One region of the Lysinibacillus sp. COL-1 genome, then DNA from elsewhere that is predicted to be linked to it. Evidence: a T-box and tRNA genes for the amino acid it is inferred to sense, from the RefSeq annotation. Region 1 holds a T-box; the other regions hold tRNA genes.
What was found. A T-box is a leader RNA that pairs with one kind of tRNA and senses whether it is charged. The one in region 1 lies ahead of AC6BKE_RS23580 (valine--tRNA ligase), so its partner is inferred to be a tRNA-Val.
Positions count from the first base shown of each region.

Region 2: it has a tRNA-Val gene. The T-box ahead of AC6BKE_RS23580 (valine--tRNA ligase) is inferred to sense a tRNA for this amino acid. The anticodon was not compared.
Region 3: it has a tRNA-Val gene. The T-box ahead of AC6BKE_RS23580 (valine--tRNA ligase) is inferred to sense a tRNA for this amino acid. The anticodon was not compared.

Region 1 covers NZ_JCAWSJ010000004.1:3,097,956-3,100,140, forward strand. Annotated here, with positions in the region: gene AC6BKE_RS23580 (valine--tRNA ligase) at 1-1,222, opposite strand, end outside; T-box leader at 1,303-1,561, opposite strand; gene AC6BKE_RS23585 (YszA family small membrane protein) at 1,663-1,857, shown strand; gene AC6BKE_RS23590 (hypothetical protein) at 1,834-2,185, opposite strand, start outside.
Region 2 covers NZ_JCAWSJ010000002.1:490,659-492,843, forward strand. Annotated here, with positions in the region: rRNA gene AC6BKE_RS02935 (23S ribosomal RNA) at 1-1,039, shown strand, start outside; rRNA gene rrf (5S ribosomal RNA) at 1,152-1,267, shown strand; tRNA gene AC6BKE_RS02945 (tRNA-Val) at 1,278-1,353, shown strand; tRNA gene AC6BKE_RS02950 (tRNA-Thr) at 1,357-1,432, shown strand; tRNA gene AC6BKE_RS02955 (tRNA-Lys) at 1,440-1,515, shown strand; tRNA gene AC6BKE_RS02960 (tRNA-Leu) at 1,533-1,617, shown strand; tRNA gene AC6BKE_RS02965 (tRNA-Gly) at 1,653-1,727, shown strand; tRNA gene AC6BKE_RS02970 (tRNA-Leu) at 1,733-1,821, shown strand; tRNA gene AC6BKE_RS02975 (tRNA-Arg) at 1,830-1,906, shown strand; tRNA gene AC6BKE_RS02980 (tRNA-Pro) at 1,917-1,993, shown strand; tRNA gene AC6BKE_RS02985 (tRNA-Ala) at 2,011-2,086, shown strand.
Region 3 covers NZ_JCAWSJ010000002.1:59,538-61,722, reverse strand. Annotated here, with positions in the region: gene mbcS (acyl-CoA synthetase MbcS) at 1-518, opposite strand, end outside; tRNA gene AC6BKE_RS00630 (tRNA-Asn) at 788-864, shown strand; tRNA gene AC6BKE_RS00625 (tRNA-Glu) at 979-1,053, shown strand; tRNA gene AC6BKE_RS00620 (tRNA-Val) at 1,110-1,185, shown strand; tRNA gene AC6BKE_RS00615 (tRNA-Tyr) at 1,201-1,284, shown strand; tRNA gene AC6BKE_RS00610 (tRNA-Gln) at 1,299-1,373, shown strand; tRNA gene AC6BKE_RS00605 (tRNA-Lys) at 1,389-1,461, shown strand; gene rocF (arginase) at 1,647-2,185, shown strand, end outside.

The sequences.
Region 1 (2,185 bases):
TACACCAATCACGGATATTCTCCATCCAACGAGAATATGTGTTTTCAAAACGAGCTGGGACAAAGTTTACTTTCCCTTCTTCATCTTTTTGAAGCTCGAGGGAAGTGTCAGCAAGTGGTTGCATTTTAACGAACCATTGTGCTGAAAGGTATGGCTCAACAACAGCACCAGAACGTTCAGAGTGACCTACTGAATGCATATGCTCTTCAATACGAATCAGCACGCCTGCTTCTTGTAAATCAGCAACAATTTGCTTACGGCATTCAAAACGATCCATCCCTTTATATTTGCCAGCAAGATCATTCATTGTACCGTCTTCATTCATCACAAGAATGCGCTCTAGGTTGTGACGATTTCCAACTTCAAAGTCGTTCGGATCATGGGCTGGTGTCATTTTTACAACTCCAGTACCAAATTCCTTATCAACATAGTCATCAGCTACAATCGGAATTTCACGACCTACAATCGGTAAAATAACTGTTTTACCAATTAAATGCTGATAGCGCTCATCGTTCGGGTGAACAGCTACCCCAGAGTCACCGAGCATTGTTTCAGGACGTGTTGTAGCAACTTCTACATATCCTGAGCCATCCGCTAAAGGATATTTCATATGATAGAATGCACCTTGCACATCCTGATAAATTACCTCAATATCAGATAATGCTGTTTTCGCTGCTGGATCCCAGTTGATAATACGTTCGCCACGGTAAATTAAACCTTTTTCATATAACTCAACAAAAACTGTTTTAACTGCATCTGAAAGACCTTTATCTAGTGTGAAACGTTCACGTGTGTAGTCTAAACCAAGGCCAAGCTTTGCCCATTGATCACGAATATGTCCAGCATATTCTTCTTTCCATTCCCATGTTTTTTCAAGGAATTTTTCACGGCCTAAATCATAACGTGTAATATTATCCTCACGCAGTTTTGCTTCTACTTTTGCTTGTGTTGCGATCCCTGCATGGTCCATACCTGGTAACCAAAGGGCATCATAGCCTTGCATGCGTTTCATACGAGTAAGGATATCTTGTAATGTTGTATCCCAAGCATGCCCAAGATGTAATTTACCTGTTACGTTCGGTGGTGGAATAACGATGGAATAAGGCTTTTTCCCACTTTCAGGCTGTGCCTCGAAAAATTTCCCTTGTAACCACCATTCATAGCGACCGGCTTCAATGGACTGTGGGTCATATTTAGTTGGCATTGAAATGTTTTCTGTCATCTTGACTCCTCCTATTGTTTGAAGACTATTGGTAAAGAAATGCTGTTCATTTTTTTACCCAATAAAAAACTCCTCTCGTCTAAAAGGACGAAGGAGTTTTAATTCGCGGTACCACCTTTAATTCCAGCAGCGGTTAAGATCAATGCTAAATGACACATTTTCTCAGCCTTCCCTACTGGCTCTTAATTCGGTAACGGTGTTTAACCGGCTTTAACTACTGTTAGTTCACTAAAGCTGCTCAAGGGCTACCTTCAATTAAGTACAAATAGAAACTTCTCAGCTACCGTTTCCTCTCTGAAAATGTAGACATAATTTACTCTTCCCTATCATAGCATCTGTATTTGATTTTCCTTATTGTACCGCAGAATCGTGTCATTTTTCAAGTGATTTAGTCATCTTTTAGTAAGAGTAAAGTAAATAGAAAAGGAAGTGACAATTCAATGCGTCGACGCAAGTATAACCCTTGGCTTTTACCTCCTTGGCTACGACAAGTTCGTTTTTATTGTAGAACCATTATTGTGCCAATTTGTGCTTTTCAGTTTATCCGTGTCATTATTGTGCCAACATCAGGCGATTTAGTCTTCTTATTGCTCCTACTACTTCTCTGCTATTTACTTTTGAAAGACATCATTTGAAACACGGACTTTAAGCGGTGTATACTCTTCTGTTAGGTCCCAAATCATGGAAGGCACTTCATGCCAAGTGCTGGATTCACGTACAACAATATGGCTTGAGGATTCTCTCATTACTATCTTTTGGTCAACTGTTGTAGAGGTCTCTTGGCGTGAAGCTGCTGCTACTGCGGTAGGTTGTTTCACTTGAACACTTTCCTCGATCACAGCCATTTTTTCTTCTTGATCGAAAGCATGAGCCATTAGGTGTGGATTGTCTAAAGTATCATTTTCAACAACGGGTTCATATTCGTTAAAAATACTTGTAACTGTCCACTCAAGCTGACACATC
Region 2 (2,185 bases), on a different contig from region 1:
TGGTTAGCGCAAGCGAAGCTGCGAATTGAAGCCCCAGTAAACGGCGGCCGTAACTATAACGGTCCTAAGGTAGCGAAATTCCTTGTCGGGTAAGTTCCGACCCGCACGAAAGGCGTAACGATCTGGGCACTGTCTCAACGAGAGACTCGGTGAAATTATAGTACCTGTGAAGATGCAGGTTACCCGCGACAGGACGGAAAGACCCCGTGGAGCTTTACTGTAGCCTGATATTGAATTTTGGTACAACTTGTACAGGATAGGTAGGAGCCAGAGATCTCGGAGCGCCAGCTTCGAAGGAGGCGTCGGTGGGATACTACCCTGGTTGTATTGAAATTCTAACCCATGCCCCTTAGCGGGGCAGGAGACAGTGTCAGGCGGACAGTTTGACTGGGGCGGTCGCCTCCTAAAAGGTAACGGAGGCGCCCAAAGGTTCCCTCAGAATGGTTGGAAATCATTCGTAGAGTGTAAAGGCACAAGGGAGCTTGACTGCGAGACCTACAAGTCGAGCAGGGTCGAAAGACGGGCTTAGTGATCCGGTGGTTCCGCATGGAAGGGCCATCGCTCAACGGATAAAAGCTACCCCGGGGATAACAGGCTTATCTCCCCCAAGAGTCCACATCGACGGGGAGGTTTGGCACCTCGATGTCGGCTCATCGCATCCTGGGGCTGTAGTCGGTCCCAAGGGTTGGGCTGTTCGCCCATTAAAGCGGTACGCGAGCTGGGTTCAGAACGTCGTGAGACAGTTCGGTCCCTATCCGTCGTGGGCGTAGGAAATTTGAGAGGAGCTGTCCTTAGTACGAGAGGACCGGGATGGACACACCGCTGGTGTACCAGTTGTCTTGCCAAAGGCATCGCTGGGTAGCTATGTGTGGACGGGATAAGTGCTGAAAGCATCTAAGCATGAAGCCCCCCTCAAGATGAGATTTCCCATTACGCAAGTAAGTAAGATCCCTCAAAGACGATGAGGTAGATAGGTTCGAGGTGGAAGTGTGGTGACACATGGAGCTGACGAATACTAATCGATCGAGGACTTAACCAAAAATGTTTGAACCATTCAATGCACGTTTATCCAGTTTTGAAAGAACAAGAAAGTTTAAAAAAAGCTTGCATTTATAACGAAATAAGTTATAATAAATCTTGTCTTTTAAAAGTCTAGTGATGATGGCAAAGAGGTCACACCCGTTCCCATACCGAACACGGAAGTTAAGCTCTTTAGCGCCGATGGTAGTTGGGGGCTTCCCCCTGTGAGAGTAGGACATCGCTAGGCATATTACCCAGGAGGATTAGCTCAGCTGGGAGAGCATCTGCCTTACAAGCAGAGGGTCGGCGGTTCGAGCCCGTCATCCTCCACCATATGCCGGTTTAGCTCAGCAGGTAGAGCAACTGACTTGTAATCAGTAGGTCGTGGGTTCGATTCCTATAGCCGGCACCATTTTTTAGAGCCATTAGCTCAGTTGGTAGAGCATCTGACTTTTAATCAGAGGGTCGAAGGTTCGAGTCCTTCATGGCTCACCATTTTTAAATAATAATAAGCGGGTGTGGCGGAATTGGCAGACGCACTAGACTTAGGATCTAGCGCCGCAAGGCGTGGGGGTTCGACTCCCTTCACCCGCACCATTATTTCATTGCCAGATAAAAAAACTTATGCACATGCGGAAGTAGTTCAGTGGTAGAACACCACCTTGCCAAGGTGGGGGTCGCGAGTTCGAACCTCGTCTTCCGCTCCAAATGTGCCGGGGTGGCGGAACTGGCAGACGCACAGGACTTAAAATCCTGCGGTAGGTGACTACCGTACCGGTTCGATTCCGGTCCTCGGCACCATTTTTAATGCGCCCGTAGCTCAATTGGATAGAGCGTCTGACTACGGATCAGAAGGTTATGGGTTCGACTCCTGTCGGGCGCGCCAAAAGAACGAACGGGAAGTAGCTCAGCTTGGTAGAGCACTTGGTTTGGGACCAAGGGGTCGCAGGTTCGAATCCTGTCTTCCCGACCATTTCCTAAAAAATATATGGGGCCTTAGCTCAGCTGGGAGAGCGCCTGCCTTGCACGCAGGAGGTCAGCGGTTCGATCCCGCTAGGCTCCACCAATTCAATTTATTAAAATGAACCTTGAAAACTGAACAAGCAAAACGTAATCAATAAAGTTTTTAGTAACTAACTTCGGTTAATGAACGAAACAAAATTTT
Region 3 (2,185 bases), on a different contig from region 1:
TCATCACGTTTAGTAGCTACTGCTGTAAATGTAGTTGGCTGTGTGCTTGCCAGTACATCTAAAGAAGCCCAATCGCCTTTTGCAGTACCAATAACTAATTTGTTCTTTAATGTGTCTACAGTAGAAGAAATTTGGTCAACCTCACCTGTAAATGCTTCATAGGCAATAACTGCACTAGCAGAAGAGTGCTCCATGCGATATTCTAAGTCACTTGCACGTAGCATTTCTGAACATGAAATAGGCACGATGCCAGCCTTTAAACAGCCAAGAAAAACAAAATAGGCTTCTGGTAGGCGAGGAATAATAACTAGAACGCGATCTCCCTTTCGAAGTCCTGTCTCTGTAAAAGCATTTGCGTATTGATTCATTTTTTGGACAAGCTCTACATAGGAAACTGTTCGTCTCTCTTGTTGCGTATTTAACCAGCGTATTGCTTGGCGATCACTATCTTGTGAAAACTTTTCTAATTCCTCTGTGATATTATAAAATTCAGGTGCAATTAAATCATTTGTTACCATCCGAATATTCCTCCCCCAGGAAATTTGATAGAAAATTCTTAAAACTATTTTTATTTTAACAATTGCAATAATATACAGCAAGAATATTTAGCACGCAAAATAGAAATATTAGATTTAATAGAGAACTATTATGCTTTTGGATTAATTTTTAAACCTACTTCGACAAAAAATATAAAAATTTTCATAAAATATGTTGCATAATTTATAATGCTTGCTATAATAATAAATGTACTTAAGAGGTTGTTTAAACCCAAAGTGAATAGTATCGTTCCGAAGTAGCTCAGTTGGTAGTAGCACCTGACTGTTAATCAGGTTGTCGCAGGTTCGAGTCCTGCCTTCGGAGCCATTTTTTTTGCCCATTTTTAAGAAGCTGTTATACATAAAAAAAGTTATAAAAAAGTATTGCAACTATTAAGAAATGATGTTATTATAAATCTTGTCTTGTTTGAGACGTGATACTGGCCCCTTGGTCAAGTGGTTAAGACACCGCCCTTTCACGGCGGTAACACGGGTTCGAATCCCGTAGGGGTCACCATTTAAAACATAGGCTTTATAAAGAAAAATAAACTGTGATATAACACCTGTTTCTATGGAGGATTAGCTCAGCTGGGAGAGCATCTGCCTTACAAGCAGAGGGTCGGCGGTTCGAGCCCGTCATCCTCCACCATTATTGTGTTATTTCGGAGGGGTAGCGAAGTGGCTAAACGCGGCGGACTGTAAATCCGCTCCTTAGGGTTCGGCGGTTCGAATCCGTCCCCCTCCACCAGTTTTATAAATGATTGGGGTATAGCCAAGCGGTAAGGCAACGGATTTTGATTCCGTCATGCCTAGGTTCGAATCCTAGTACCCCAGCCATTTTTCTTTTTTTACGAGCCATTAGCTCAGTTGGTAGAGCATCTGACTTTTAATCAGAGGGTCGAAGGTTCGAGTCCTTCATGGCTCACTTTTTTAGAATAAAGTATATTCAAAAGTGTTATAATAACTATAGATAACTAATCTCTTACTGAAAACAGTAGGAGATTTTTTTATGTTATCAAAAATTGAATAAATATGCACTTTTTTGTCTAGTTGAGCCAAGTGGTATCTAGGCTTTACAATAATATTATAACTTTTAGGGGGTATAAAAACATGAATAAACTTAATATTTCTATTATTGGAGTACCAACAGATTATGGACAAACACGTCGTGGTGTAGATATGGGGCCAAGCGCGATTCGCTATGCAGGCGTTGTGGAACGTTTGGAGGCTATTGGACATGAAGTACAAGACCAAGGGGATATTCGTGTCAGTCAAAAACTTGCAGACGCACCTGTCGATGAGAAATTACTGAATTTAGAGGAAGTTGTAGATGTTAGCACGGCTTTAGCTAATAGCGTGCATGAAGTAGTAGAACAAAATAAGTTCCCACTTGTATTTGGTGGAGACCATAGTATTGCTATTGGCACACTAGCTGGATTAGGTGAGCATTATAAAAATCTTGGCGTTATTTGGTATGATGCTCATGCAGATTTAAATACACCTGAAACAACACCATCTGGCAACATCCATGGGATGCCATTAGCAGTTAGTATTGGACTAGGTCATGAGCGCTTAGTGCAAATTCGGAATTATGCACCGAAAATTAAACCAGAGAACGTTATTATTATCGGAGCTCGTTCAGTAGATCC